2 regions of the Mesorhizobium sp. IMUNJ 23033 genome follow, and region 1 is predicted to be linked to the other one. Evidence: riboswitches for the same ligand, from Rfam matches in the RefSeq annotation. Region 1 holds a riboswitch; the other holds the start of a gene.

What was found. A riboswitch is a leader RNA that binds a small molecule or an ion and turns the genes downstream of it on or off. The one in region 1 is predicted to bind S-adenosylmethionine.
Region 2: another riboswitch for S-adenosylmethionine. It lies ahead of ACFX5Q_RS17730 (O-succinylhomoserine sulfhydrylase); the one in region 1 lies ahead of ACFX5Q_RS30150 (homoserine O-acetyltransferase).

Annotation. Positions count from the first base shown of each region.
Region 1 is NZ_JBJACT010000038.1:3,088-17,359, forward strand. Features, by position in the region: gene ACFX5Q_RS30125 (ABC transporter ATP-binding protein/permease) at 1-1,072, shown strand, start outside; gene ACFX5Q_RS30130 (DUF1194 domain-containing protein) at 1,156-1,956, shown strand; gene ACFX5Q_RS30135 (glycosyltransferase family 2 protein) at 2,013-2,948, opposite strand; gene ACFX5Q_RS30140 (DUF1330 domain-containing protein) at 3,274-3,594, shown strand; gene metW (methionine biosynthesis protein MetW) at 3,620-4,234, opposite strand; gene ACFX5Q_RS30150 (homoserine O-acetyltransferase) at 4,293-5,462, opposite strand; SAM riboswitch at 5,540-5,617, opposite strand; gene hisC (histidinol-phosphate transaminase) at 5,753-6,862, shown strand; gene ACFX5Q_RS30160 (prephenate/arogenate dehydrogenase family protein) at 6,869-7,804, shown strand; gene ACFX5Q_RS30165 (sugar kinase) at 7,958-8,881, opposite strand; gene ACFX5Q_RS30170 (DUF2125 domain-containing protein) at 8,891-9,889, opposite strand; gene ACFX5Q_RS30175 (gamma-glutamylcyclotransferase) at 10,013-10,549, shown strand; gene ACFX5Q_RS30180 (aldo/keto reductase) at 10,671-11,618, shown strand; gene ACFX5Q_RS30185 (LysE family translocator) at 11,714-12,334, shown strand; gene ACFX5Q_RS30190 (lysophospholipid acyltransferase family protein) at 12,360-13,160, opposite strand; gene ACFX5Q_RS30195 (LysR family transcriptional regulator) at 13,257-14,162, opposite strand.
Region 2 is NZ_JBJACT010000015.1:48,853-63,124, reverse strand. Features, by position in the region: gene ACFX5Q_RS17785 (hypothetical protein) at 1-951, opposite strand, end outside; gene ACFX5Q_RS17790 (hypothetical protein) at 1-11, shown strand, start outside; tRNA gene ACFX5Q_RS17780 (tRNA-Gly) at 1,142-1,215, shown strand; gene ACFX5Q_RS17775 (putative sugar O-methyltransferase) at 1,506-2,693, shown strand; gene ACFX5Q_RS17770 (hypothetical protein) at 2,814-3,260, opposite strand; gene ACFX5Q_RS17765 (LysR family transcriptional regulator) at 3,472-4,461, opposite strand; gene chvE (multiple monosaccharide ABC transporter substrate-binding protein) at 4,756-5,820, shown strand; gene mmsA (multiple monosaccharide ABC transporter ATP-binding protein) at 5,917-7,449, shown strand; gene mmsB (multiple monosaccharide ABC transporter permease) at 7,446-8,738, shown strand; gene araD1 (AraD1 family protein) at 8,940-9,932, shown strand; gene ACFX5Q_RS17740 (ABC transporter substrate-binding protein) at 10,115-10,888, opposite strand; gene ACFX5Q_RS17735 (2'-deoxycytidine 5'-triphosphate deaminase) at 10,985-12,079, opposite strand; SAM riboswitch at 12,163-12,240, shown strand; gene ACFX5Q_RS17730 (O-succinylhomoserine sulfhydrylase) at 12,296-13,483, shown strand; gene ACFX5Q_RS17725 (ceramide glucosyltransferase) at 13,524-14,272, opposite strand, start outside.

The sequences.
Region 1 (14,272 bases):
CGCCATCGCGCTGGCGCATGGCGAGGCTGACGCCAGGCGGCAACTCGAGCTCGATCTTGGCACGGTGCTCGGCGCCATGAAGCGCATCTACAGCGCGCAGATCAACCTGTCCTGGGTCACCGACACCTATGGCTGGATCACCGTGGTGGCGCCGATCCTGGTCGCGTCGCCGGTCTATTTCGCCGGCGATATCAGCTTCGGCGGGCTGATGATGGCGGTCGGCGCCTTCAACCAGGTGCATTCCTCGCTGCGCTGGTTCATCAACAACATCGGCGGCATCGCCGACTGGCGGGCGACGCTGATGCGCGTCGCCGATTTCCGCATCGCGCTTGGCGAAACCGACATCCTCCACGACAAGGAAAAGCGCATCGTCTTCGGCGAAAACCCGGATGGCAAGCTGAGCTTCGAGCGGCTCGAGGTCGCTTCGCCGGATGGGTGCACAAAGCTCGCCGAGCCGCATGTCGAGATCCACCCCGGCGAGCGCGTCATGATCACCGGCGACCCGCGCGCCGGCAAGACGCTGTTCTTTCGCGCCATTGCCGGCCTCTGGCCATGGGGCAGCGGGCGGATCGGCATGCCGGCCGGCGAGGCGCCGATCTTCGTTCCGCGAACCCCTTATTTCCCGCTCGGCACGCTGCGCGAGGTGCTCAACCATACCAATGGCACGGCACCGGTCGAGGATGCCGAGATCGCGGCGGTGCTGGCCGAGGCCGGTCTCGAGCGGCTTGCATCCTCGCTCGACCGCTCGGCGCGCTGGGAGCATGAGCTGGCCGATGAAGAGCAGCGTCTGCTGGCTATTGCCAGGCTTGCGCTCAGGCGACCGAAATGGGTGATCATCGATGAGGCGCTGGATACGTTCGACGGCGCGACGCTGAGGCAGGTGCTGTCGATGCTGGCGCGGCGCCTGCCCGACGCCGCCATCCTCAATATCGGCCGCGGCCAGCACAACAACCAGTTCTTCCCGCGCTCGCTGACGATCGTGAAGGATACCGGCGGATCGGCGCTCAAGCCGGCCCGCGTCAGAGCCGGCGCCATCGAGCCGCCGCCGCCCGCCGCAAGGCGGAAGAAGTAGGCTCGCCGAAGACGCAATCCGGTAAGCTTTATTTTGCCGCGATCGCGGTGAAAATTGTCCGCATCACTCGGACGCACGCAGCCATGCTCGACATGCTCAGCCTGCTTGCCTGTTTCGCCTGTACCCAGGCAGCACCCCTGCCTGTGCCGGCCGACGCGATTGCCGTGGATGTCGAACTGGTGCTGGCCGTCGACATCTCGCTGTCGATGAACGAGAAGGAGTTCGCCCTGCAGCGTGCCGGCTATGTCGAGGCGCTCAGGCATCCGGATTTCATCAAGGCGGTGCGTTCGGGCACGAACGGGCGCATTGCGCTGACCTATTTCGAGTGGGCGGGCACCGTCCGCGACGACGCCATCCTCGCCTGGCAGATCATCGACGGCAGCGACAGCGCCAACGCCTTCGCCGACAGGATCGCGGCCCGCCCGTTCCGCAGCTTTCGCGGCACCTCGATTTCCGGCGCACTTGCCTTCGGCGCCGATCTCTTCGAAAAGACCGTCTTCGCTGGCGCGCGGCGCGTTATCGACATTTCAGGCGACGGCCCCAACAATATCGGCCCGCCGGTCACCGCGACGCGCGATGCGGCGCTGGCAAAGGGCATCGTCATCAACGGCCTGCCGATCCTGATCAGCCCTTCGCCGACCTTCAGCCATCTCGACAGCTATTATGAGCAATGCGTCACCGGCGGCCCTGGGTCCTTCGTGCTGCCGATCTACGCAGCTTCAGAATTTTCGACCGCCATTCGGCGCAAGCTCATCCTCGAAGTGAGCGGCATAGCCAACGCGACGACAGTCCGGATCGACGCCGCGCCTCCCATCGACTGCCTGCAGGGCGAGCGCGACCGGCGGTTTTTTTCAGACCCGTATTTTCCGGAACTCGATCGATGAACCCGGAACTCGATCGATGAACCTTGAGCTTTCCCGAACCTCCGGTTCGGGGTGGTTCAGGCCGGCCGCGTGCCGTATTTCTCGCGGAACTCATCGTAGAGATCGCGGCGCCAGCGCCGGCCACCGACATAGCCGCGCAACAGCTGCGGCAGCGAGTAGCCCAGCGCTTTCGACGACCGGTTGGCCAGATAGCCGGCGAATGCCTGGGAAACCCTGCCTTTCATCGCATCGGCGATGATCTGGCGCGCGATCATGTAGGGCGGGACGTCGGGATAGCGATCGGCGATGTAAGGGTGTTTGTCGATCAGGTTTGCGTAGGCTTCGACATAACCGTCGCGGCGGCCGGAGATCGAATTCTCCGAATTATACTTCTTCCAGTCGATGTCCTCGGACAGCAGCGCCCCGCTGCGGCGGGCAAATCGCAGCAGCAATTCGCGATCCTGCATGCGCGCGATGTCGCTGTCGTAACCGCCGATCGCCAGCAGGGATTCGCGGCGGGCGGTAATCGCCGAGCCGGCGATGAAGATCGTCTGCCCGACCAGCGCCTTCTCCAGCGAACTGCGGGTCAGGAACGCTTCGCGATTGACGCATTTGGTGCTGCGGCCGCCTTTCACCGAGACGAACGAGCTGATGAGGATTTCCAGCGACGGGTTCTCGTCGAAACGCGCCAGCGTCCGCTCCAGCCGGTCCGGCAGGTAGACATCGTCCGAATCAAGGAAGGCCACGATCGGCGCGCGCGCACGCTCGATGCCGGCGTTGCGGGCAGCGTTGGCGCCGCGCCATTTCGCACCGACATAGACCAGCCGTGGATCGCGGATGGCGGCAAGGGCCGCGGCCGTGGCGTCAGTCGAGCCGTCATCGACAACGATGTGCTCAAACTGGGTAAGGCTTTGCGCCAGCACGCTTTCCACCGCGCGCACCACCTGGTCGCGACGATTGTGGGTCGGCGTGATCACCGTGATAAGGGGGGCCGGGTCGATGGTTTTGCCCATGCGGCTATGCCCCGGGTTCTGCGATGTGCGGATAGATTTGATGGCCGCCTTCCATACCACCCCGGGATTGCGTTCGATTCGACCGTACAAAAAAGAAAAGCCTGTGTCATCCCGACTGTCGGCAGGCAAGCCGTGCGCCCGTCGAATTTCACAAGCCGCGCCTGAACTGCAACACCGTCTGCTGGCTGGCAAGCTCATCCGGAAGGAATGAGAGTCGATTCAACTGCCCGCCTAGGGAAATAGCTGCCGCTATTACCTGTCACGTAATCGACCTGCCTACCGCATGTCGGCAAGACTGCCGCGGTTGCAAAAGAGGAGTTCAGCCATGACCGCTTACGCCGTTGCCCATATGCGCCAGGCCACATTGGGACCTGAGATTGTCGAATATCTGCACAAGATCGACGCCACGCTGGAACCCTTCGGCGGCCGCTTCCTGGTGCATGGCGGTGCGGTAGAGGTCGTCGAGAATACCTGGCCGGGACATCTGATCGTCATCGAATTCCCCGACCGTGACCATGTACGCCGGTGGTATAACTCGCCCGCCTATCAGGCGATCCTGGCGCTGCGCACCGAAAACTCGCAGTCCGACGTCATCTTCGTCGACGGCGTCGAGCATCCCCACAAGGCCACCGACGTTCTGGAATAGCTGCGTGGCCGGCAGCTGGCCAAGATCATCGCTTCAGCAGGAACACCGCCTGCTGGCCGAAGAAATTCCAGAACCACCACGGCATCGACAGGCCGATCTTCTGGCCGTTGGCGTCGAGAGCGGTCGCCCTTTCCACCGTGGCGCCGAGCTCCTCGCACAGATTGACGAAGTCGCGGATGGTGCAGAAATGGATGTTTGGCGTGTCGTACCAGGAATAGGGCAGGTCCTTGGTCACCGGCATCCGCCCCTTGACGAACAGCGACAGCCGCACCCGCCAGTGGCCGAAATTTGGAAAGGAGACGATGGCGCGGTTGCCAATCCGCAGCAACTCGTCGAGCACCAGCTTCGGGTTGCGGGTGGCCTGCAGGGTCTGCGACAGGACGACGAAATCAAAACCCTTGTCGGGATAGAATTCGAGGTCCGTGTCGGCGTCGCCCTGGATGACGCTGAGGCCGCGCGCCACGCATTCGTTGACGCCGCGCTGCGACAGTTCCAGGCCGCGGCCGTCGATCTGCTTGGTCGCCTGCAGCAATTCGAGCAGCAGGCCGTCGCCGGAGCCGACGTCCAGCACCCGCGACCGCGCCGGGATGAGACCGGCGACGACTTCGAGGTCGACGCGCTGGGCGCGATTTACACTCATGGCTTCGCCTCCTGCCTGGCGCATGATTCCGGTCCGAAAAGTCTGCAACTTTTCGGGGTCATGCGCTGAGCCCTCGCGCTCGCGCGGCCGAGCCGATGAAGCCGTTGATGGCGGCGAACAGTTCCGGTTCCTCGAGCAGGAAGGCGTCGTGGCCGCGGTCGGTGTCGATCTCGACGAAGGAGACGGAGGCACCGGCGGCGTTCAGCGCGTGCACGATCGAGCGGCTCTCCTCGGTTGGGAACAGCCAATCGCTCGTGAAGGACACCAGGCAGAAGCGCGTCTTCGTTCCGGCAAAAGCATCGGCCAGCCGTCCGCCATGGTCGGCGGCGAGGTCGAAATAATCCATGGAACGGGTCATGTAGAGGTAGGAGTTGGCGTCGAAGCGATCGACGAAAGTCATGCCCTGATGGCGCAGGTAGCTCTCGATCTGGAAATCGGCGTCGAAGCCGAAGGTCAGCGCCTCGCGGTCCTGCAGATTGCGGCCGAACTTGCGGTGAAGTGCTGCTTCCGACAGATAGGTGATGTGCGCGGCCATGCGCGCCACCGCGAGCCCCTTTTCCGGGCGCTTGCCATGCTCGAAATATTTGCCGCCATGCCAGTCCGGGTCGGCCATCACGGCTTGCCGACCGACCTCGTGGAAGGCGATGTTCTGCGAGGAATGGCGGGCGCCGGTGGCGATCGGCAGCGCCGAGAAGACGCGCTCGGTATAGGTCGAGGCCCATTCCAACACCTGCATGCCGCCCATCGAGCCGCCGAGCACGCAAAACAGTTTTTCGATGCCGAAATGGTCGACCAGCATAAGCTGTGCCCGCACCATGTCGCGGATGGTGATGATCGGCAGGTCGAGCCCGTAGGGCTTGCCGGTGGCCGGATTGGTCGAGGCGGGGCCGGTGGAACCTAGGCAGCCGCCGAGGACGTTGGAGCAGATGACGAAGAAACGGTTGGTGTCGATGATCCTGCCGGGGCCGATCAGCGCCTCCCACCAGCCCGGCTTGCCGGTCACCGGATTGGTGCTGGCGACATGCTGGTCGCCGGTCAGCGCATGACAGACGAGGATGGCGTTGGAGCGCGCGTCGTTCAGCGTACCGTAGGTCTGGTAGGCGATCTGGAACGGCGACAAAAGCGTGCCGGCGTCGAGCTTCAGCGGCTTGTCGGCGCCGAACCGCAACACCGGGCTCGACGGTGCGTCGATCTCGTTGTTGGTTCTTCCAGGGCGCGGAACGGCCATCATATCGCTCTTGCAGTACGCATCGTCCGGCCGGCGGCGGACAATAAAAAAACCGGCAATGCCTTCGCAAAGCCGGTTACAGGATGCAAACGGCCCTTTAGCGAGTTGTTTAACGTGGCTGCAAGCCGACCGGCCAAATCACCACGGAACTGTCACATTCTTCTAGAACTCGCGCGCCTTGCCGTCAACGGCCGGCCACTCGCGCCACTGCCGGCTCTCGACATTCCGGGCCACGGCTAGTATTTCCGCTGCGGCTTCCGGCGGAAGAAATCTCGATGGATTTGTTAGACATGAACAAGAGACCGGATCAGGCACGGCCAACGCCCCGCGCGGGGATCATGGACATCGACGCCTATGTGCCAGGCAAGAGCACGGCGCCGGCCGGTGTTGCCAAGGTCTACAAACTGTCGTCGAACGAGAACCCGCTCGGCCCATCGCCGAAGGCGATCGAGGCCGCGCGCGAAGTCGCGGCAAAGCTCGACGTCTATCCCGACGGCACCGCCAGGCGGCTGCGCGAGGCGATCGCCGAGGTGCATGGACTGAATGCGGCGAACATCATCTGCTCCAACGGCTCCGACGAGATTTTGGGCCTGCTGGCACAGACCTACCTGGCGCCTGGCGATGAAGCTGTTTTTACCGAACACGCCTTCATGGTCTACAAGATCTACATCCAGTCGGCCGGTGCAACACCGGTCGCGGTCAAGGAAACCGACGAGCGCGCCGACATCGATGCGATACTGGCGGCGGTGACGCCGCGCACAAAGATCGTGTTCCTCGCCAATCCCAACAACCCGACCGGCACCTATGTGCCATTCCAGGAAGTGCGGCGCCTGCATGCCAGCCTGCCGAAAAACGTGCTTCTGGTGCTCGACGCGGCTTACGCCGAATATGTGCGCCGCAACGACTATGAAGCCGGCATCGAGTTGGCGGGCAGCGCCGAGAACGTGGTCATGACCCGTACCTTCTCCAAGCTCGGCCTTGGCGGGGCGCGGATCGGCTGGATGTATGGTCCGATGCACATTGTCGATGCGATCAACCGCATTCGCGGCCCCTTCAACGTCAATGCCACGGCGATCGAGGCCGGCATCGCCGCCATCCGCGACCGCGGCCATATCGAGCGCAGCGTGGTGCATAACGAGAAATGGCTGACATGGCTGAGCGAGGAACTGACAAAGCTCGGGCTCAGGGTAACGCCGAGCGTCGGCAATTTCCTGCTGATCCACTTTCCCGACGACAAGAAGCATTCGGCTGCGGCCGCGGACGACTATCTTACGGCGCGCGGCTTCATCTTGCGGCGCGTTTCCGGCTACGGCTTTCCCAATGCACTGCGCATGAGCATCGGCACCGAAGAAGCCAATCGCGGCGTCATCGACGCCCTGACGACATTCCTGAAAAGCTAGAACGCCATGACATCACCGCTGTTCGAAAAAGTCGCGCTGGTCGGCATCGGCCTGATCGGCTCGTCGCTGGCCCGCGTCATCCGCCGCGAGGGGCTGGCCGGCCATGTCGCCATCGCGACGCGCAGCCCGACTACACTGGCGCGGGCGCAGGAACTCGGCCTCGGCGATTCCTACACCACCGATGCGAAGGAAGGGGTGCGCGATGCCGATCTGGTCATCGTCTCGGTGCCGGTCGGCTCCTCCGGCGCGATCGCCGAAGAAATCGCGCCAGCACTGAAGAAGGGCGCCATCCTCACTGATGTCGGCTCGACCAAGGCCTCCGTCATCGCGCAGATGCATCCGCATGTGCCGGAGGGGGTCCATTTCATTCCCGGCCATCCGCTCGCCGGCACGGAAAAATCCGGGCCGGACGCCGGTTTCGCCGACCTCTTCGACAATCGCTGGTGCATCTTTACACCGGTTCCAGGTACTGATCCGGCTGCATTGGAAAAGCTGTCGGAGTTCTGGCGGCGCTGCGGCTCCAACATCGATACGATGGACCCGCAGCATCACGACATGACTTTGGCCATCGTCTCGCATTTGCCTCATATCATCGCCTACAACATCGTCGGCACCGCGGACGATTTGCAGTCGGTGACCAAATCCGAAGTCATCAAGTATTCGGCTTCCGGCTTTCGCGATTTCACCCGTCTCGCCGCCTCCGACCCGACAATGTGGCGCGACGTCTGCCTGCACAACAAGGACGCCATCCTCGAAATGCTGGCGCGGTTCTCGGAGGATCTTGCCTCGCTGCAGCGGGCGATCCGCTGGGGCGACGGCGAAAAGCTGTTCGACCTGTTCACCCGCACCCGTGCCGTGCGCCGCTCGATCATCGAGGCCGGCCAGGACATCGACGTGCCGGATTTCGGCCGGCAGGCGGTTGAGCACCCGGCCAAGGGGTAAGGTCAATTGATATTCAGGTGAGGCCGGCCTGCAAATGGCGGTCTCCTGCGCTTCCGGTGCTCACGTACTTCAAGTACGCTCCGCTCCGGTTCTCGGAAACCAACATTTTCGGCTCGGCCTGACCAGAGTCTCAACGGACCTTGGTTGAGGCTATCATGACGCAGGCCAGTGGGCCGCCATCATCGCCAGCGTCTCGGCCCGGTCCGGCGCGCCCAGCCGACCGCCGAAGCGCTGGCATTTGAGCGCGGCGGCAGCGCTGGCAAAGCGCAAGGCCTGCTCGGGAGGCATCGCCTCCGCCATGCCGACGGCAAAGGCGCCGTGAAACACGTCGCCGGCGGCGAGCGTGTCCACCGCCTTGATCCTCGGCGCCGCGACATGGCGCACGCAGCCGGTCGAATGGTCATGCCACCAGCTTCCCTGTGCTCCGCCGGTAACCGCGACAAAGGCATCGGTACGGCTGGCGAGATCGGCGCAGGCGGTCTCCGGATCCAGCGCCTGGCCGCAGACGATGCGTGCCGCCGGCTCCGAGGCGACGATGTGCGTGGCTAAAGGCAACAGCTGTTCCAGCACCTCCAGCGGCGCGGTGTCGGCATCGAGGATCGCCGGACGGCCCATCGCCCGCGCCGAGGTCAGGGCCAGTGCGGCGGCGCCCGGCCAGCGCACGTCGACCAGCACGGCGTCGAAGCCGGAAAGATCGGCGGGCAATTTCTCGGGATCGGCCTGCGCCTTCGGGTCGTAAAAGGGAACGATGATGCGTTCGCCATGGGCGTCGACCAGGATCGCGGCCAGTGCCGAACGCGCGCCGTTGACGCGCCGGACAAAGCCGCAGTCGACACCTTCGGCCTCGATGCCGGCAATGAGTTGGTCGGCGACGGCATCGTCACCCGCACTTGCCCACAGCGAGACATCGGCGCCGAGCCGCTGCGCGGCGCAAGCAGCACTGGTAGCCATGCCCGAGGCCATCTGGGCAGCGTCGGAGGCGATAAACTTGCCCTGATGCATGGGCAGCGTGTCGAGACGAAGGATGGTGTCCAGCGTCAGCGCGCCAACGCTCAGGAGCCTTACCGGTCTGCTCATTCGTTGTTCCTAATCGACCGGCTTGATCTTGCCCAGCGGAATGAAGCCGAGCGATGCCTTGCCCTTGACGATCCTGAGCGGCATCGACGGTTCGTTGCCGAGCATCGCCAGGCCGGCAAAGCCTTGCTCGATCTCACTCTTGCGCTCGGGGATGGCGGCGCCGAGGATTGCCGCCACCGCCTTGGGATCTTTCAGCCTGATCGTCAGATCGGCATCGATCAGGCCCTCGGCATCGACCGACAGAGGCCCGGAGACGGTAACGCGCGCCGTGCCTGACGAGAGGTCCAGCTTGGCGATGTCGACGGCCTGGCCGCGCAGGCTCTTTACCTGCTTTCCGATCAGCGCGACGCCGTTCTTTAGCGTCGCCTCGCCGCTGCCGTCGAGCGCCGGCAGTACGCGGCCGCCGATGGCGTTGGCGTCGATCTCGAGATCGCCGACGCTTCCAGTGTAGGCGATGTCCTGGCCATCGGGCTGCAATTGCCCCGCCGCCGTCCCGGCGCTGAACAGCGAGACGGGATCCGTGTCGTCGGCTGGGTCGGTCTGGCCGGATAGGCCCTCGGCCTTCAGCGCAATGCGCCGCGGCAGCGGCCAGGAGAGCTTCACGTCTGCCCGCAGTCTGTCCCAGTCGATCCAGAGCGGTGTCATGCCCGGCACGGAGGTCCTGAGCGGCCCGCGCAGGTCGGCGACCGGCGACAGAGGCCGGGTGATCTGCGCGACGGCATTGAAGCTGCCGGTCGAGGCGGCGACATTCCTGGTGTCGTCCTCATAGGCCAGGGTGTCGCAAGAAACGGCAAAGCTGAACGGATAGCCGCTGACGGTCAGGTTGGAGCAACCGGCCTCGATGCCGTTGCCGTTGAGCGCGGCCACCGCCTTGTCGGCTTCGCTCCTGACGCGGTCGGCCAGATAGAACCAGCCGCCGCTGTAGATGGCGAACAGCACGGCGATGAAAGCGAAAAGCCAGAACAGCCGGCGGCGAAAGTTCGGCGGGCGCTCGTCACTTGACGTCATGCTGCAGCTTTCATTAACGCCGCCTGTTGCGGGTGGACTGTCGTTTACGCAACAAGCAGATAGACGGAAAAAGCACCGATTCCGATGCAGTGTCGTCACTCTCGTGCAATCAGGCTTGGCGATATGGGCGATTTTTGGGTTTTTGGCTATGGGTCGCTGATCTGGCGACCGGGATTCGCGCATGTCGAAACGCGGCGCGCCCGCCTTTACGGCTACCGCCGGTCGCTCTGCGTCTACTCCTTCGTGCATCGCGGAACGCGCGCGCGGCCGGGCCTTGTGCTCGGCCTCGACCGTGGCGGCTCCTGTGTCGGGCTGGCGTTTCGCGTGCCCGGCGAGCTGCGCGACGAGGTGCTCACCTATCTGCGGGAGCGCGAACTGGTGACGAGCGTCTACCTCGAACGGCAGCTCGATATCCGCCTCGACAAGAATGGCACGAGCGGGGGCGAGACGGTGAGCGCGGTCGCCTTTATCGTCGACCGCGCGCATGAGCAGTATGCCGGCGGGCTCGACGCGGCGCATGCGGCTGATATTGTCCGCGGCGCCGTCGGCCAGTCCGGCAGGAACGAGGATTATCTGCTCAGCACGCTGGAACATCTGGAGGCGCTGGGCATAAGCGACCACTGGCTGGAAGAGGTGGCCCGGCGCCTCGCGCCTTTGTGAAGCGCTGGCCCGCAGGAAAGAGCAGCCAGGCCTTTGACCTTGGCATGACGAGACCTAGCTTAGCTCCAGCCCCGAACCCTCGGGTTTTCGCCCGTCCCATACCAGCATCACGGAGCCAATCTTGCAGAAACGCCGTCTCGGTCGTACCGACCTTTCCATCGCGCCGCTGGTTCTGGGCGGCAATGTCTTTGGCTGGACCGCCGACGAAAAGACGTCCTTCGACTTGCTCGACCGCTTTGCCGGCGCCGGCCTCAACGCCATCGATACGGCGGACGCCTATTCGCGCTGGCATGCCGGCAACAAGGGCGGCGAATCCGAAACCATCATCGGCAAGTGGATGAAAAGCCGCGGCAACCGCGACGAGGTCATCGTCATCACCAAGGTCGGCTCGGACATGGGCCAGGGCAGGCGGGATCTCTCTGCTGCCTATATCGAAAAGGCGGTCGACCAGTCGCTGAAGCGGCTGCAGACCGATGTGATCGACCTCTATCTGTCGCATTGGCCGGATCCGGCGACGCCTTACGAGGAAACGCTCGGCGCCTACCAGAGCCTGCTCGCCAAGGGCAAGATCCGCCATGCCGGCTGCTCCAACCTCGATGCCGGCCAGTTGCGCGCGGCGCTGGACGTGGCAAGCTTGCGCAGCCTGCCGCGCTACGAAGTGCTGCAGCCTGCCTATAATCTCTACGACCGCTCATCCTTCGATGGTCCGCTGCGCAATCTCTGCCTCGCGGAGGACATTGGCGTCATCAGCTATTACGGTCTCGCCAAGGGGTTTCTGAGCGGCAAATACCGCAGCGAGGCCGACCTCGGCAAAAGCCAGCGCGGCGGAGGCGTCAAGGACTATCTCAATCCACGCGGCATGCGCATCCTGAGCGCACTCGATGCCGTGGCCGAGCGTCATTCGGCTACGCAGGCGGAGGTGGCGTTGGCCTGGGTGATGGCCCGGCCGGGCATCACCGCGCCGATCGCCAGCGCCACGACGCTCGCCCAGATGGACAGCCTGGTACGCGCCGCTTCGCTGAGGCTCGGCGTGGACGATATGGCCGCGCTGGACGAGGCGAGTGCATAGCCGCCGGCGGCCTTTCACCGACGCACGATCGTTCAAGACGCGCCGCGCTGCCTGTCATAGCGTTTTCGCATCGTGGCAAGATGCGGGAAGCCGAGATGGCCGGAGAGGTTCTTTCGCATACGCAGCAGTGGCAGCAATTGCTCGCATTGGTGCTGGCGGCAACCGTCGTCATGGGCAGTCCAGGCCCGGCGACGATCAGCGTCACCGCCGTAGGCGCCGCCTTCGGCCTGCGCGATTCGCTCCGTTACGCATCGGGGATCGTCATCGGCACGATCGCGGTGCTGCTGGTGGTGGCCACCGGCATCATGGCGGTGCTTGCCTCGATGCCGGGACTGGCGCCGCTGCTGGCGATCGCCTCGGCCGCCTACATCCTCTACCTTGCCTACAAAATAGCGACCGCGCCGCCGCTGACCGGGCGTGAAAGTGGCGCTGACCGTCCCACGTTCCTCGGCGGGTTCCTGCTCGCCGTCGCCAACCCGAAAGCCTATGTGGCGATTGCCGCCGTGCTCGCCGGCGCTTCATCGGGAGCCGGGGATCTCGGCATCCCGGCCAGGCTGGCGGTCCTGGCCTTGATGATCGTCGCCATCCATGCGCTGTGGCTTCTCGCCGGGGCGGCCTTCGCCCGCTTCCTGCGTCAGCCGCTGGCTTCGCGCATCATCAATCTGGCGTTCGCGGCAACGCTGGTGCTGACCACAGCACTGGCGGCGTGGCCGTGAGCCGACCGGGCGGGATGGCTGGGGATCAGGCCTTCGCCTTGTTCGCCGCGCCGAGTTCTGCCAGCCGCTTGACTGCCGTCGGCGGCATCGGCGGCGGGTTTGGCGCGCGCGAGGCCTCAACAAGCATTTGGTCGCAGGCAGCTTCCGTCTCGCCGATCAGCCGCTCCATGAACTCTTCCCTGTCGAGCCCTGCGGGGATCGGCGGCAGGAAGCGCGCCTTTACGGTGCCGGGGTAGCGCAGGAACTTGCGGCGTGGCCAGTAGAGGCCAGCAACATGCGCCACGGGCACCACGGGGACGCCAAGCTGGGTGTAGAGCTCGACGATGCCATATTTGTAAGCCGGCTCGTCGCCCGGCGCGCGGCGCGTGCCTTCGGGATAAATGATCAGCTGGCGCGGATTGCGCGCCATCTCTTCCCTGGTCGCGGAGACCACCGCCTTCAGCGCCTTTGAGCGGCTGCCGCGATCGACCGGGATCATGCGCATCTTCATGATGTACCAGCCGAAGAAGGGGATCCAGGTCAGTTCCCGCTTCAGGATGTAGAGCGGGTCCTGCAAGAATGGGAAGAAGGCGATCGCGTCCCAGAACGACTGGTGCTTCGGCGCCAGGATGAACGAGCCCTCGGGCAGGTTTTCGAGGCCGGTGATCTCGCTCTTGGTGCCGGCGATCTTGTCGTAGAGCCACATGCAGGTGCCTGACCAGAATTTCGGCACGAACCAGGCACGATGGCGCGGCGAGAGGAAGTAATACGGGGTCCAAAGGACCATCTGGACGATCAGGTTGACGTAGAAGACGAGGTTGAACGCCAGCGAGCGGATGTAGAGCATGCGGGAAGGGCCCGGTGAGGAGGTGTGCGTTGGTTACACCAAGCGCGGGCAAAAAGGAAACGCGATGCCGGGAATGATCCCGGGCTTGCGCGCCATCTACCACATGATCTGCGTCAGGCGCTCCTTCAGACGCGGCGCGGCGAAGTCGAGGAATGCGCGCAGTTTTACCGGCAGCAGGCCCTGGCCGGCATGGACGAGGCTCACCGGCCATGGCTGCAACTCGAACTCCTGCAGGATGGGGCACAGCGTGCCGGAGCGGACCTCGGCGGCGATCTGGTAGGACAGCACCTTCGTCACCCCGACGCCGGCGATAGTGGCATCGATCGCGGCTTCCGCCGTATTGACCCGAAGCCGAGAGCGGACCGGAATGGCAAGTTCGCTTTTGCCGGCGACGAAGGTCCAGGCTGCGGGGGCGGAGAGGTTCTCGAAGGTGATGCAGCTGTGCGCCGCAAGGTCTTGCGGGGTTTGCGGCGTGCCGTGGGCGGCAAGATAAGCGGGGCTAGCGCAGACGACGCGGCGGATCGAACCGACGCGAATGGCGACCAGGCTCGAGACGGGCAGATCGCCGATGCGCACGGCAAGGTCGATATGCTCCTCGACCAACTGGGTGATCCGGTCGGCGAACGTCAGCCGGACTGCCACTTCGGGGTAAGCGGCGAGGAAGGCAGTGACGACCGGCAGGACATGCAGGCGGCCAAAGACGATCGGCGCGGTGATGATCAGTTCGCCGGTGGGCACGCTGTATTCGCCGGCGGCGCTGCGTTCGGTCTCGCCGAGGTCGTCCAGAATGCGGCGGCATGCGACCAAATAGGCCTGCCCGGCATCGGTCAGCGTCAACCGTCGCGTCGACCGGTTCAAAAGACGCGTCTTCAGATGTCTTTCCAGATCGGAGACCTTGCGGCTGACCGTCGCCAGCGGGATGCCGAAACGGCGCCCCGCCGCGGAAAGGCTGCCGGTCTCCACCGCGGCGACGAACAGCGACATGGCCTCGAGACGATCCATAATTCTCCCGAAAAATGGAAGTATGAGTTGCAGATATGCCATCTACATCCGAAAGATGGAAGGTTCTACCTGTCGTGGGCGATGACCACAGGTTCCCCGAGGAGGTTTCC
Region 2 (14,272 bases), on a different contig from region 1:
GTGCGGGTTGAACGCCGTCAGTTTCTCCCAGTCGCGCCACTGGTGAGGACAGGCCGCGAGGAAGGGCAGATGCCTGTCGGCGAATTCCTGCGTGGCTGACTGCAGGAGTTCGGCCCTGTCCCGATGACCTTCCAGGTCGATGGGCCGATCCACGGTCACCCGGATCTTGCCGGTGCTGTCGTCGCGCACGACGAAAACCGGCAGCAGCGGGGCGCCGGCGATCTTGGCCAGGCGGGGCGCGCCGCTCGACAGTTCGATGGCCGACTGGCCAATCCTTGCCTTGACCAGCAATTCGCCCTCCCAGGCTCCCGCCGTTATCGACACGAATTTGTTCGCGCGCAGCAGACGCCGGGCCTCGTGCATGCTTGCTGCGGAATTGGCACGATCGATCACGATCCGGCCGGCCGCGTATTTCAGCTCGGCGCCGGTCCTGATCGGGTTGAGGAAACGGATGCCGAAGCGCGACTTGGTGAAGCCGTGCTCCGGCCGGCTGACGTGGAACACTTCGAGCCCTGCCCCGGCGAAAGCCATTTTCGCCGCGAGGGCGTTGAAGGAGAAATGCGCGATCCACAGGACCGCGCCGTGACCTGCGTTTCTTGCCGCATCGAGTTGCTGCCGACCTCGCAACTCGATGTCGGGTTTCCAGCCGGCCAGACGCTCGCGCACGATCTGGACATGGTGCTCGCTTCGCATCGCGCCGATGCGGCGTTGATCGTCAGCGCCAGTCAATCCGAACGAGGCGAGAGTCTGCCGGACGCAGCCATCCCCCAGGCTGGAAGAAGCGCCTTTCAGCCGCTCAATGGTCATACAGGCTGCTTGCCAGCGCTTCTCGGGAGCGAGAAGGGAGACAATCGCAAAAACGGGAAGCTGCAGGAGGAACTGCAGGTCTTCTGACGTGAATGTCTTTCTGGAGTGAGAAGTCCTTCTCCTCCTCCTTATCTTGAATTCCAAGCGGGTCCCCACCCAGCACTTCATGTTCGGACCATAACATCGCCAAGCAAACAAGTGCCGGTTCGCAAGGCGCGGCCGTTCTATCATGCCCGTCGACCGGCATCAAAGGCGTCTTGCCAACAGGGCGAGCGGCTTTCGGCGGCTTTGACGATTGCCCGAAGCGGGGCCCTCATGGTAACGAGGTGACGCTGCGGGTATGATGTAATGGTAGCTTGTCAGCTTCCCAAGCTGAACGCGAGGGTTCGATTCCCTCTACCCGCTCCAGCAACTGGCATGGACAGTCCGGCTCGGCGGCGGGATCACTCCCAACGTCTCCCTTCGGCTGCTCCGTACGGCAAGTACCGTCGCTTTGACGTCAGGATTCAAGCTCACGCCAACTCTGCATGAGGCGATGCAGCGGATGACCCGCAAGGCAGGCGTGAAACTCGTTCGACCGTACCTCCGAGGGCTTGGCCGCGCCTGCATGCTGAGCCCGATGAGAACAGGAAGTTGTGATCTCAGCCCGCCCACGATGCGGCGCGATCAAATGGCAGAACAGGGGAGCCCCGTCACACATGCAATTCCTAAAGCGCTGGTTTTCCAACCCCGAGAGTGTGCCAGTCCAAACCGTGGAAGAAGAACATTCCTTAGAATATTTCGCGTGGCTGTTGAGCCGCATGCCATTAGGTGACGTTCCTGACCTAGCGCAATCGCCGCACGTCGGGGCCCAGGATGACAGCGGTCTCGTTGACCGAATTACGGCAGCGTATCGCGGGGCATATGCGGCGTTTGTGCCGACAAGTTCGGCTTGGGATCACTCCTTGTTCAGTATCAAGGCCGACGTTCACAACGCCCTGCTTGGAGACAATGCCGACAAAGCCGCGCGTGTGCTGGGTCGCCCCAGCGAGACAGCATTTTTCTGGGGCTTTGACGATATTGCGAAAGCCCCGCCCGGCGAGGTTGAACCGCACGAATTCGTCGTCCGCCGTCTCAACGGCACCATATCGTGGCAAAAACTCCACGCGATGTGGCTGATGGATATGTTGAACAGCCTTGCCGAAGCTATTGGTGCGCGTCGTATGACCTATCCGGAAATGCAGCCTGCAGATGTCGGCGCCAACTACGCCAATGCGCGAAGCGCCGACCAGATACTGGATGATATCGACGAGACGCTCAGCATCAAGCTGCAATTCCCCAATCCATTTCCAAATGAAATCGGGCTCAGCACAAAGCGGGGAATCGCGGGGTTCCGCGCGTTGCAAGCGGTCTACCAGGCATGGCGAATTGGACAGATCTCAAGAAGCCGAGCAAATTTCAAAGTTCTGGAGATTGGAGCGGGGCTGGGCAGGACAGCCTATTTTGCCGACCTCTTTGGGATCAAGGATTACACAATCATTGACATTCCCCTGACCAATGCCGCGCAGGCTTCATTCCTCGGCCGGACGCTCGGCACGTCGCGTATTCGATTGCATGGGGAAGAATCAGTTGCACCGGTTCGTATAGTGCCCGCTACGGCGATCGATCAAATCGATGAAAGATATGACCTGATCGTCAACGTCGACTCTCTGACGGAGATGTCGCAAGAAACCGCCGAGGCATATTGGCGGTTTGCTCGAAAGAACACGAATACGTTCCTTTCAATCAACCACGAAGTCAACCAGAATACGGTACGATCGCTTTACGCAAATGATCCCGATGTTCGGGGATTGAGGTATCCATACTGGATGCGACGTGGATATGTCGAAGAGGTTCTGACGTGGTAGCGCCGGCGTCGGCCATGGACACAAAGGACGAGATGGTCTTCGATCACAAGCTGAACGCGAGGGTTCGATTCCTCTACCCGCTCCAGCGTCCGAAGGCGAACAGCGCCACTGCGACCACGTTCACGCCAGCACTCCACACAGGGGCAGGTGCTTTGCCGCCTCTTCGGCTCCCATCCGCATTATCGTGTGCGACAGGCCGCCATGCTCCTCGATCCAGTGCCGCACCCAATCGGGGTATTGCGAGATGAGGTAGTTGGCGGCGACCACATTCTGCCGAGCGCCGACGCCATAGGGCAGATGGAAGCCAAAGGATGCGTCCAGGGTAACGCAAAGCTGCTCGGCGGGCAGGGACAGGTAGAGCGTGCAGGCGCTGTCGCATGCCCCGTCAAAGCTCACTGGCTCCTCGGCGATGCGCAGTTCGGCGACATGCAAAGCGAAGTTCACGATCTGGCCACCGGGATTGCCGCTCACGGTCTCCGCGTTCACGGGCAGCGCCATCAGGACGGCGGCGAAGAACCCAATCGCCCTGGTCGTCAACATCCGTGCGGGCATCAGATCTTTGTCCATCTTGTGATCTCGCGTTCGTCTCGCGGCGCCAACGCTAGCATCAAGATGGTTAACATAAGGCAACGCTAATCAACCTTCCGATCGGTTCCGTTACACTAGCGCGAGCTCGATCCCCGCCACGTGCTCCAGCCTTTGGCGCAGAGCGTCACCGCTTCATCTGTTGTCCGGGTTTTGGGAAACGTCCAAGGACTACCGCCATCCGCTCCAGCGTTTATCCCACTTCCCTAAGAATGAAGTCGTGCAGCATCTTGGCGGCCGGCGACAGCACGCGGTTCTTGACCGTGATCAGGCTGTAGGGCCTGACCTCGATGTCGAACTCGGTCTGGACGACGTCGATGGCGCCGGCCAGCCCTTCCGGGCTCTGGATGAATTTCGCCACCTGGATCGACACCGGCGCGATGGCGTCGGACTGCGCCACCATGACCAGGGTCAAGAGCAGCGAGCTGGTGTTGAGGATGCGGTCCGGGAGCGCGATGTTGCGGTTCAAGAAATTGCTCTCCATCGCCTGGCGCAGCGGCGAGCCGCCCGACTGGAAGACCCAGTCATAGGCGGCGGTGTCCTCCAGCCGCACCGCCTTGCCCATGCTCAGCGGGTGGCCGCGTCGCACGATCAGGCAGGCCTTTTCGACGCCGATGACGCGCGATTCGAACAGCCGCGGATTGAGGTCGTCGGGGATGCGCGCGATGATGAAATCATGGCGCGAGGCGATCAGCTCGCGCGCCAGCACGTTGGAGGTCTCGACCTGCATGGTGATCTCGATGCGCGGGTAGATGCGGCGGATCTCGCGGATCGCCGGCACCGCCAGCTCGATCGCCGGCGCCGTCACCGCGCCGAGGAACACCGAACCGCCCTTGCCCGCCTTGAGTTCGGAAATCTCGCGGTCGGCCTCGCGCATCTCGAGCAGGATCGAGCGCGCGCGCCGGGCCAGAGCCTTGCCGTAGGGCGTCAGCGTGATACCGCGCGGCAGCCTTTCGCACAGCTTGACGTCGAGCACCGCCTCCATCTCGGCGATCATGCGCGAGGCGGCGGGCTGTGAAATGTTCATCACCTGCGCGGCCGCGCTCACCCGGCCGTGATCATCGAGTGCGGCGATCATGCGCATGTGGCGTAGGCTCAGGCCGCTGCGCAGCAGGGTTTCGCCGTCGCCCGGCAGCTCGTCGTAACTACCGGAAATTCCAGAAGGATTTCGCAATGCCGCCATGATTGTCGCCTGTTCCCGTCGAAGGATCGATCTGTTTTCAATCATATATCAGTTTCGGTATAGCAATCATCAAAGATCGCATTTGACAGTTATGTCAAAGGGACACACCCTTCGCGCGTCCTGGGGCGTGCCAGTCGATGACGAGGAAAATCGTATCGATTGAAATCTGCGTCCCAGGGCCGATTGGGAGGATACCGGAGATCGATAGACGACAGCAGCGCGCTTGCGCTTCTGCTCGACTGCGCGGCCCGCGAAGCCCCGAGGTGTCGCGTCCATCAACCAGGGAGAGTTACTGTGAAAATCATCAAGACACTGGCCGCCGTGGCGGCCCTTGGCATCGCGGCCATGACGCTGCCTGCGCATGCAGGCGAAGGCCTGGTCGGCGTGCTGATGCCGACCAAGACCTCGCAGCGCTGGATCAATGACGGCGATGCCGTGAAGTCCCAGCTCGAGGCGCTCGGCTATACCGTCGACCTGCAATACGCGCAGGACGACATTCCGAACCAGCTCAGCCAGCTGGAGAACGAAATCACCAAGGGCCCGAAGGCGCTGATCATCGCCTCGATCGACGGCACCACCTTGTCGGACGCGCTGCAGAAAGCCGCTGACGCGGGCGTCGTCGTCGTCGCCTATGACCGCCTGATCAAGAAGACCGCCAACGTCGACTACTACACCACCTTCGACAATTTCGGCGTCGGCGTCATCCAGGCCAATTCGCTGCTCAAGGGCCTCGGCATTCCGGAAAAGAAGGGTCCGTTCAACATCGAGCTGTTCGGCGGTTCGCCGGACGACAACAACGCCTTCTTCTTCTACGACGGCGCCATGTCGGTGCTACAGCCGCTGATCGACAACAAGACCCTCGTCGTCAAGTCGGGTCAGACGGGCATGGACAAGGTCGGCACGCTGCGCTGGCTGGCCGCCACCGCGCAGGCCCGCATGGACAACCTGCTGTCCGCCAACTACTCGGACGGCAGCCGCGTCGATGGCGTGCTGTCGCCGTATGACGGCCTGTCGCGCGGCATCATCGCCTCGCTGCGCGCCGTCGGCTACGGCACCGCCGACCAGCCGTGGCCGGTCGTGACCGGCCAGGACGCCGAGACCGCTTCGGTCAAGGCGATCATCGCCGGCGAGCAGTACTCGACCGTGTTCAAGGACACCCGCGAACTGGCCAAGTCGACCGTCGAACTCGTCGACAAGGTGCTGTCGGGCGGCAAGCCGGACGGTCTCGACACCAAGACCTATAACAACGACGTCAAGGTCGTCCCCTCGATCCTCTTGACGCCGCATGAGGTCGACAAGTCGAACTACCAGGCGCTGGTCGTCGACTCCGGCTACATCAAGGCCGACGAACTGAAGTAATCTCGGTTGCAAAGACAGGGGTCCTGCGCAACGCAGGGCCCCTTTTCGTTAACCAGCGAGCCCGGTATTGTTTGCCGGCCTCGGAGGGAATTCCTGATGACCTCGACGATTTTGGAGATGCGCGACATCACCAAGACGTTCCCCGGCGTAAAGGCGCTGTCGAACGTCAACCTCAGCGTCGAGGAAGGCGAGATACATGCCGTGGTCGGAGAGAACGGCGCCGGCAAGTCAACGCTGATGAAGGTGCTGTCGGGCGTGTACGCGTCCGGCACCTATGACGGCGCGATCGTCTACCGCGGTGAGGAATGCCATTTCAAAGGCATCCACGACAGCGAGCACAAGGGCATCGTCATCATCCACCAGGAACTTGCGCTGGTGCCGATGCTGTCGATCGCAGAGAACATTTTCCTTGGCAACGAGCACGCCAAATTCGGCGTCATCGACTGGAATGCCAACGAGACGCGCACCAGCGCCCTGCTCAAGAAGGTGGGCCTCAAGGAGGACCCCAAGACGCTGATCACCAATATCGGTGTCGGCAAGCAGCAATTGGTCGAGATCGCCAAGGCGCTGAGCAAGGAAGTGAAGCTGCTGATCCTGGACGAGCCGACGGCGTCGCTCAGCGAAAAGGACAGCCAGGCGCTGCTCGACCTTTTGCTTGAATTCAAGCGCCAAGGCATGACCTCGATCCTGATCTCGCACAAGCTCAACGAGGTGAACCGGGTCGCCGACAAGGTCACGGTCATCCGCGACGGGCGCACGATCGAGACGCTTGCCAAGAAGGATATCAGCGAAGACCGCATCATCACCTCGATGGTCGGCCGCTCGCTCGACGACCGTTATCCGCCGCGCGAGCCCAAGATCGGCGAGACCGTGCTCCAGGTGAAGAACTGGTCGGTCTATCACCCGCTCCATGCCGAGCGGCAGGTGATCAAGGGTATCGATATCGACGTCCGCAAGGGCGAGGTGGTCGGCATTGCCGGGCTGATGGGCGCCGGACGCACCGAATTCGCCATGAGCCTGTTCGGCCGCTCCTACGGCCGCCGCATCACCGGCGAGGTGATGCTCAAGGGCAAGCCGATCGACGTCTCCTCGGTGAGCAAGGCGGTTGAACACGGCATCGCCTATGTCACCGAGGACCGCAAGACCTACGGCCTCAACCTGATCGACCATATCAAGCACAATATCACGCTGGCCAATCTCAGCGGCGTGTCGCGTCATAGCGTGATCGACGATATGCGCGAGCTGGCCGTCGCCAACGACTACAAGGCCAAGACCAACATCCGCTCGTCCAGCGTCTATCAGATGACGGGCAATCTGTCGGGTGGCAACCAGCAGAAGGTGGTGCTGTCGAAATGGCTGTTCGCCAATCCGGAGGTGCTGATCCTCGATGAGCCGACGCGCGGCATCGACGTCGGCGCCAAGTATGAAATCTACACCATCATCGCGCGTCTCGCCTCCGAGGGTAAGGCGATCATCGTCATCTCATCGGAGATGCCCGAACTGCTCGGCATCACCGACCGCATCTACGTCATGAACGAAGGGCGCATCGTAGGCGAAATGGCGGCAAGCGACGCAAGCCAGGAAAAGATAATGCGTGCCATCGTCCGGGGAGAAGGAAAAGCATCATGAGCACCGAAAGCGCTCCCGCGCCGAAAAGCGGCGTCGCCGAAGATGTGCAGCAGGGGCCCCGCGTGGCCGTCTCTGCGCTAATCACCAATTTGCGCGAGTACGGCCTGATCCTGGCGCTGATCGCCATCATGGTGTTCTTCCAGTTCACCACGTCCGGAACACTGTTCAAGCCGGTGAACCTGAGCAACCTGGTCCAGCAGAACTCCTTCATCATCGTGATGGCGCTGGGCATGCTGCTGGTGATCGTCTCCGGCCATATCGACCTCAGCGTCGGCTCCGTCGCCGGCTTCATCGGCGCGCTGGCGGCGATGATGATGGTCATCTGGCCGCTTGGCCCCTTAAGCAATCCGCTGGTGGTGTCGATCGTCTGCCTGATCATCGGCGGCCTGATCGGCGCGGGGCAAGGCTACTGGATCGCCTATCACCGAATACCGAGCTTCATCGTCACGCTGGCGGGCATGCTGATCTTCCGCGGCATCTGCCAGGCGCTGCTGGGTGGCGGATCGTCCGTGGGGCCGCTTCCGGCTGGCTTCAAGGCGCTCAGCTCCGGCTTCATCCCGGATTTGATCGGCCCCTTGGTGCTGATCCCGCCGACGGTGAACGCCGCCGGCAAGACCATCGTCGGCAGCGGCCTGACGCTGCACATGACGACGATCGTGATCGGTCTCATCGCCGTGCTCGCCTATGCCTATTTCGGGCTCAAGGCACGGCGCACGCGCGAGCAGCACGGCTATGAAGCCGAGCCCTTCACGCTGTTCGTCGTCAAGACCCTGGTGACCAGCGCGCTCGCGCTGCTCCTGGTCTACCAGTTCGCCACCTACAAGGGCCTGCCAATCGTTCTCATGGTTATGGGCGTGCTGATCGCACTGTTCGTCTTCGTCACCAAACGCATGACGATCGGCCGCCGCATCTATGCGATGGGCGGCAATGCCAAGGCAGCACAGCTGTCGGGCATCAAGACCGAACGGCTGACGCTGATGGTGTTCGTCAATATGGGCGTATTGTCGGCGCTTGGCGGCCTGATCATCGCGGCGCGGCTCGGACAAGCGGTTCCGGCGGCGGGCCTCGGCAGCGAGCTCGACGTCATCGCAGCGGTGTTCATCGGCGGCGCTTCAGCCATGGGCGGCGTCGGCCAGGTGATCGGCGCGGTGGTCGGCGGCTTCATCATGGGCGTCATGAACAACGGCATGTCGATCATGGGCGTTAATGTCGACTGGCAGCAGGTCGTGAAAGGCCTGGTGCTGCTCGGCGCCGTGGTCTTCGACGTCTACAACAAGAACAAGGGTTAAGGGCGAGGCAAGCAGGAAGGCATACGGGTCACATCGCGGCCGTCGGCAACCCGCCGATGCACAGAAGTCCCCCGAGGGACCAGGCCTGCGAGCGCAATCCGGACGAAGAATTTCACCCGCGGCGCGGATTGGTCCCGAGCCGTGCAGGTCAGGGTTTGCCATGCAGGCGGCCGGGCCAAGGCACCAGAGAGAGGGTATATCATGCTGATCTCCCAGATCCTCGACGACGCAGAGACGATCCGCGTCGTCGCCCGCAAAGGCGGCAAGACCCGGATCATCAACGGCGCCCGCAGCGTCTATTCGCTGGCCATGGAAGCCGCGCGCACGGGCACCGGGCTCGCCGCGCTGATCGAGCGCAAGGGTTTTGGCGAGGCCGTCGACCTCGACGCCGCCTACAAGAAGGGGCGCCTGCTGTCGCCGATCAACCATCCCGATCCCGCGCATCTCCACCTCACCGGCACGGGGCTCACCCATCTTGGCTCGGCGGCGACGCGCGATTCCATGCACAAGAAGCTCAGCACCGACGGCGAGGAGCAGCTCACTGATTCCATGAAGATGTTCCGCATGGGGCTGGAGGGCGGCAAGCCGGCGAAGGGCCAGACCGGCGTGCAGCCGGAATGGTTCTACAAGGGCAACGGCACGATGGCGGTAGCGCCGGGCGCGGCACTGATGTCGCCGGCGTTTGCCCAGGATGCCGGCGAGGAGCCGGAGATCGCCGGCATCTACGTCATCGGCGACGACGGCGCGCCGTTCCGTGTCGGCTTCACGCTGTCGAACGAGTTTTCAGACCATGTCACCGAGCGTGTGAACTATCTTTTCCTGGCGCATTCGAAGCTGCGCAACGCCTCGTTCGGGCCAGAGATCCTGATCGGTGACCTGCCGTCCGACGTCAGGGGCTCATCGCGCATCGTTCGCGACGGCAAGCTGCTTTGGGAAAAGCCGTTCCTGTCGGGCGAGGCGAACATGTCGCACACCATCGCCAATCTCGAGCACCACCATTTCAAATATTCGGCCTTCCGCCAGCCCGGCGACGTGCATGTGCACATGTTCGGCACGGCAACATTGTCCTTCGCCGACGGCATCAGGACCGAGGCCGGCGATATTTTCGAGATCGAAGCCGGGGATTTCGGCCTGCCGCTGCGCAACCCGCTCGAGATCGAAAAGCCGGTGAAGGTGGCGGTGAAGGCGCTGTGAAGGCGTGATCTCCCCCCTCGTGGGGGAGATGGCCGGCAGGCCAGAGGGGGGCGCTGTCCCTCCAGCGTCTCAATCGAGAGCACCTGCCCTTCAGCTGTCGTGGGCGAGGGCGATCCTTCGCGCCCCCCTCTGCCCTGCCGGGCATCTCCCCCACGAGGGGGGAGATTGGCAGTTTCAACCTCTCAATAAATATCGAAGTCGAAATACTTGGCCTGGATCTTCTTGTAGGTGCCGTCGGCGACGATGGCGTCTATGGCCGCGTTGAGCTTGTCGCGCAGTGCGGTGTCGTCGAGGCGCACGGCGATGCCGGCCTGCGTCTCGGTGCCCTTGACGTCGCCGACCATCTTGCAGCAGCCGTCGCTCGCCTTCTTCATCCAGTCGACCAGCACAAACTTGTCAGAGATCACCGCGTCGAGGCGGCCGTTCTGCAGGTCGGTGATCGCCTCTTCCTGGGTCGGGTAGAGCTTGGCTTCGGCGCCGGCCTTGCCGTAGACATCCTGGGCGAAATCGGCCTGGGTGGTCGATGCCTGGGCGCCCACCGTCTTGCCGGCAAGGGCTGCCGGGTCGGTCGAGGTCAGCTCGCTGTCCTTCGGCGCGACCAGCGCAAGCGGCGTCGTATAGTATTTGTTGGTGAAGGCGACCTGCTTCTTGCGTTCCTCGGTGATGCTCATAGAGGCGATGATGGCGTCGAACTTCTTGGCCTGGAGGGCGGGAATGATGCCGTCCCAGTCCTGGGTGACGATTTCGCATTCGACCTTCATCTGCGCGCACAGCGCATCGGCGATGTCGACGTCGAAGCCGACGACCTTGCCGTCCGGAGTGATGGTGTTGAACGGCGGATAGGCGCCCTCGGTGCCGATCTTCAGTTTCTCCGCTGCCTGCACCGGCAACGAACCGGCGCCGAGCGTCAGCAGGGCAGTTGCGGCTGCCGACAGGATCCATCTCGAGATTTGCATGGTCTTCCCCTTTATTTCCGTCACCTCGACGGGCTGAGGCACAGCCAAGCATGGCACGCCCGGTCAGGCAAGCACGGTCTGGCGGTGGCGGAAAGATCAGCGCGCGGCGCGGAAATGCTTGGATAGTTTCAGGCCCTGGGCCTGGTAATTCGAGCCGAGATCGGTGCCGTAGAGCGCCTGCGGCCGTTTCAGCATGTGCTCGTAGACCAGCCGCCCGACGATCTGGCCGTGATCGAGGATGAAGGGCACTTCATGGCTGCGCACTTCGAGCACCGCCCGGCTGCCGGTGCCGCCGGCCGCCGAATGGCCGAAGCCCGGATCGAAGAAGCCGGCATAGTGGACGCGAAATTCGCCGACCAGCGGGTCGAAAGGCGTCATCTCGGCGGCATAGAGAGGCGGCACATGCACCGCCTCGCGCGACACGAGGATGTAGAACTCGTCCGGATCGAGCACAAGTTCGCCGGCGCCGCTCTTGTAGAGCGGCTCCCAGAAATCGACGACGTCCTGCGCGGCACGCTTGTCGACATCGATCAGGCCGGTGTGGTGCTTGCCGCGATAGCCGACCAACCCGTCCTTGTCGCCATCGAGATCGATCGACAGTGCAATGCCGCCGCCGGAAATGTTGGGCGGCTCGGTGGCCACCAGCATCTCGGCATGATGCAGGTCGCGCAATTCGCTTTCCGACAGCAGCGCGTTGCCGGTGCGGAAACGGATCTGCGACAGCCGCGAGCCGGCGCGTACGACGATCGGAAAGGTGCGCGGACTGACCTCGAGATAGAGCGGACCATGATAGCCGGCGGCGATCTTGTCGAACTCGTGGCCGCGATCGGTCATCACTCGGGTGAAGATATCGAGCCGTCCGGTCGAGCTCTTCGGATTGGCGGAAGCAGAAATGTCCGACGGCAGCGCCAGGCTTTCCAGCAGCGGCACGATGTAGACGCAGCCCGTTTCCAGCACCGCGCCCTCAGCGAGGCTGATCTCGTGCAGCTGCAGCCGCGCGAGCTTGTCGGCGACCTGATGATCGGGGCCGGGTAGGAAGGAGGCGCGCACGCGCCAGGCCTTATCGCCGAGCCTGAGATCGAGGCTGGCCGGCTGGATCTGGTCCGCGTCGAGAGCGCGCGGCGACTTCAGCGCGCCTGACTGGAAGAGCGCGGAAATGTCCTGATCGGGAAGAATGCCTGTTCGCCGCAAAGGCTGGCTCCGCTGCAACACCGCTGGTACAAACCTCTTAATCAAGCCGGCAATTGACGCAAGCGCGGTGCGGGTCTAAAGGGTCGTTATCCCGTGGTGATTTGGCCGGTCGGCTTGCAGCCACGTTAAACAAGTCGCTAAAGGACCGTTGGCCGCAAGGCCGTATGGACCGGTTGCGACTTTCGCGGCCGGTTTTTTTGTGTTTGGGACAGAGCAATGACCAAGAAGCGCGACTGGAAACCTCAGACGGCACTCGTGCATGGCGGGACCTTGCGTTCCGGCTTCGGCGAGACCTCCGAGGCGATGTACCTCACCCAGGGCTATGTCTACGAGACGGCACAGGCGGCGGAAGCCCGCTTCAAGGGCGAGGAACCCGGCTTCATTTATTCGCGCTATGCCAATCCGACCGTCGACATGTTCGAAAAGCGCATGTGCGCGCTGGAAGGTGCGGAGGACGCGCGCGCCACCGCCTCCGGCATGGCGGCGGTGACGGCAGCCCTTCTGTGCAGCGCCAGGGCCGGCGACCATATCGTGGCGGCGCGTGCCTTGTTCGGCTCCTGCCGCTGGGTGGTCGAGACGCTGGCGCCGAAATACGGCATCGAGGCGACGCTGGTCGACGGCACCGACATCGCCAACTGGGAAAAGGCGGTCAAGCCGAACACCAAACTTTTCTTCCTCGAAAGCCCGACCAACCCGACGCTGGAAGTGGTCGACATCGCCGCCGTCGCTGCGCTCGCCAATTCGATCGGCGCCAGGCTGATCGTCGACAACGTCTTCGCCACGCCCTTGCAGCAGAAGCCGCTGCAGCTCGGCGCCCACATTGTCGTCTATTCGGCGACCAAGCATATTGACGGCCAGGGCCGCTGCCTCGGCGGCGTCATCCTGTCGGACAAGAAGTGGATCGATGAGAATCTGCACGACTATTTCCGCCACACCGGCCCCAGCCTGTCGCCGTTCAATGCCTGGACGCTGCTCAAGGGCCTGGAGACGCTGCCGCTGCGCGTGCGCCAGCAGACGGAAAGCGCCGGCAAGATCGCCGATTTCCTCGCGGAACGCCCGGAAATCGCCCGTGTGATTTATCCGGGCCGTGCCGACCATCCGCAGGCCGATATCGTCAGGAAGCAGATGACGGGCGGCTCGACGCTGATCTGCCTTGATGTCAAGGGCGGCAAGCAGGCGGCGTTCGCCTTCCAGAACGCTTTGGACATCGTGCTGATCTCCAACAATCTCGGCGACGCCAAGAGCCTGATAACCCATCCGGCGACGACGACGCACAAGAACCTCAGCGACGAGGCGCGCGCCGAACTCGGCATCGGCCCGGGCACGCTGAGGCTTTCGGTCGGGCTTGAGGATGCGGACGATCTGCTCGCCGATGTCGAGCAGGCGCTCAAATCAGCCAAGTAAAGGGTTCAGACTGCGATTTGGACAAACGCCTGAGCGTTGCTCAGGCGCCCTCTTCCAGTTCGGTCATCGCCTTGGTGCGGATGGTCATCGCATTGCCGCGCCAGTCGACGGCGCCGCCGAGCCAGCCGCGCGCCCAGATCGCCGGCAGCATCACGTCGCGCACCATCATCGCCGGGATGGTGCGCGGCGACAGGTACCAGCCCTTGGCCCAGGCCAACGCGCATTCCGGCACATAGGCGAGCGCCAGGACGCAGAGCGCGGTGAGCGGCAGACTGATGCCGGCACCGGCGGCCGCGACCAGCGCCAGCACCAATGGCACGGCCACGCCGGTCAGGATTTCGGGGGCGAAGAACAGCGGAAAGGTGACGCGGCGCAGGCGCGCCCAACGGGCCTGGCGCGACCAGATTTCGCCGAGACGGCGCTCACCCAGCGGCTGCTCGAAAGGCGAAGCGACAAGATTGACGCGCAGCCCCAGCCCGTTGACCAGCTTGGTCGCGGCGGCGTCCTCGGCGATCTCGGCGGCCAGCGCGCGGATGCCGCCATTGGCGTCGAGCACAGGCTTCTTCCACAGCATGCTCTTGCCCTGGGCGAAGCCGAGGCCGAGCGCCTCGCCGGTATACTGCCAGCGCGCCTGCAGCGTGTTGAGGAAGGCGCATTCGACCTCGGCCCAGAAGCCGTCCGGCCGTGAGCCGACCGGCGTCGAGCAGACAAGGCCGGTGTCGGGCCGCCACGCCGCCATCAAGTGCTGGATATAGTCCCTGGGCATCAGCACGTTGGAATCGGCAAGGA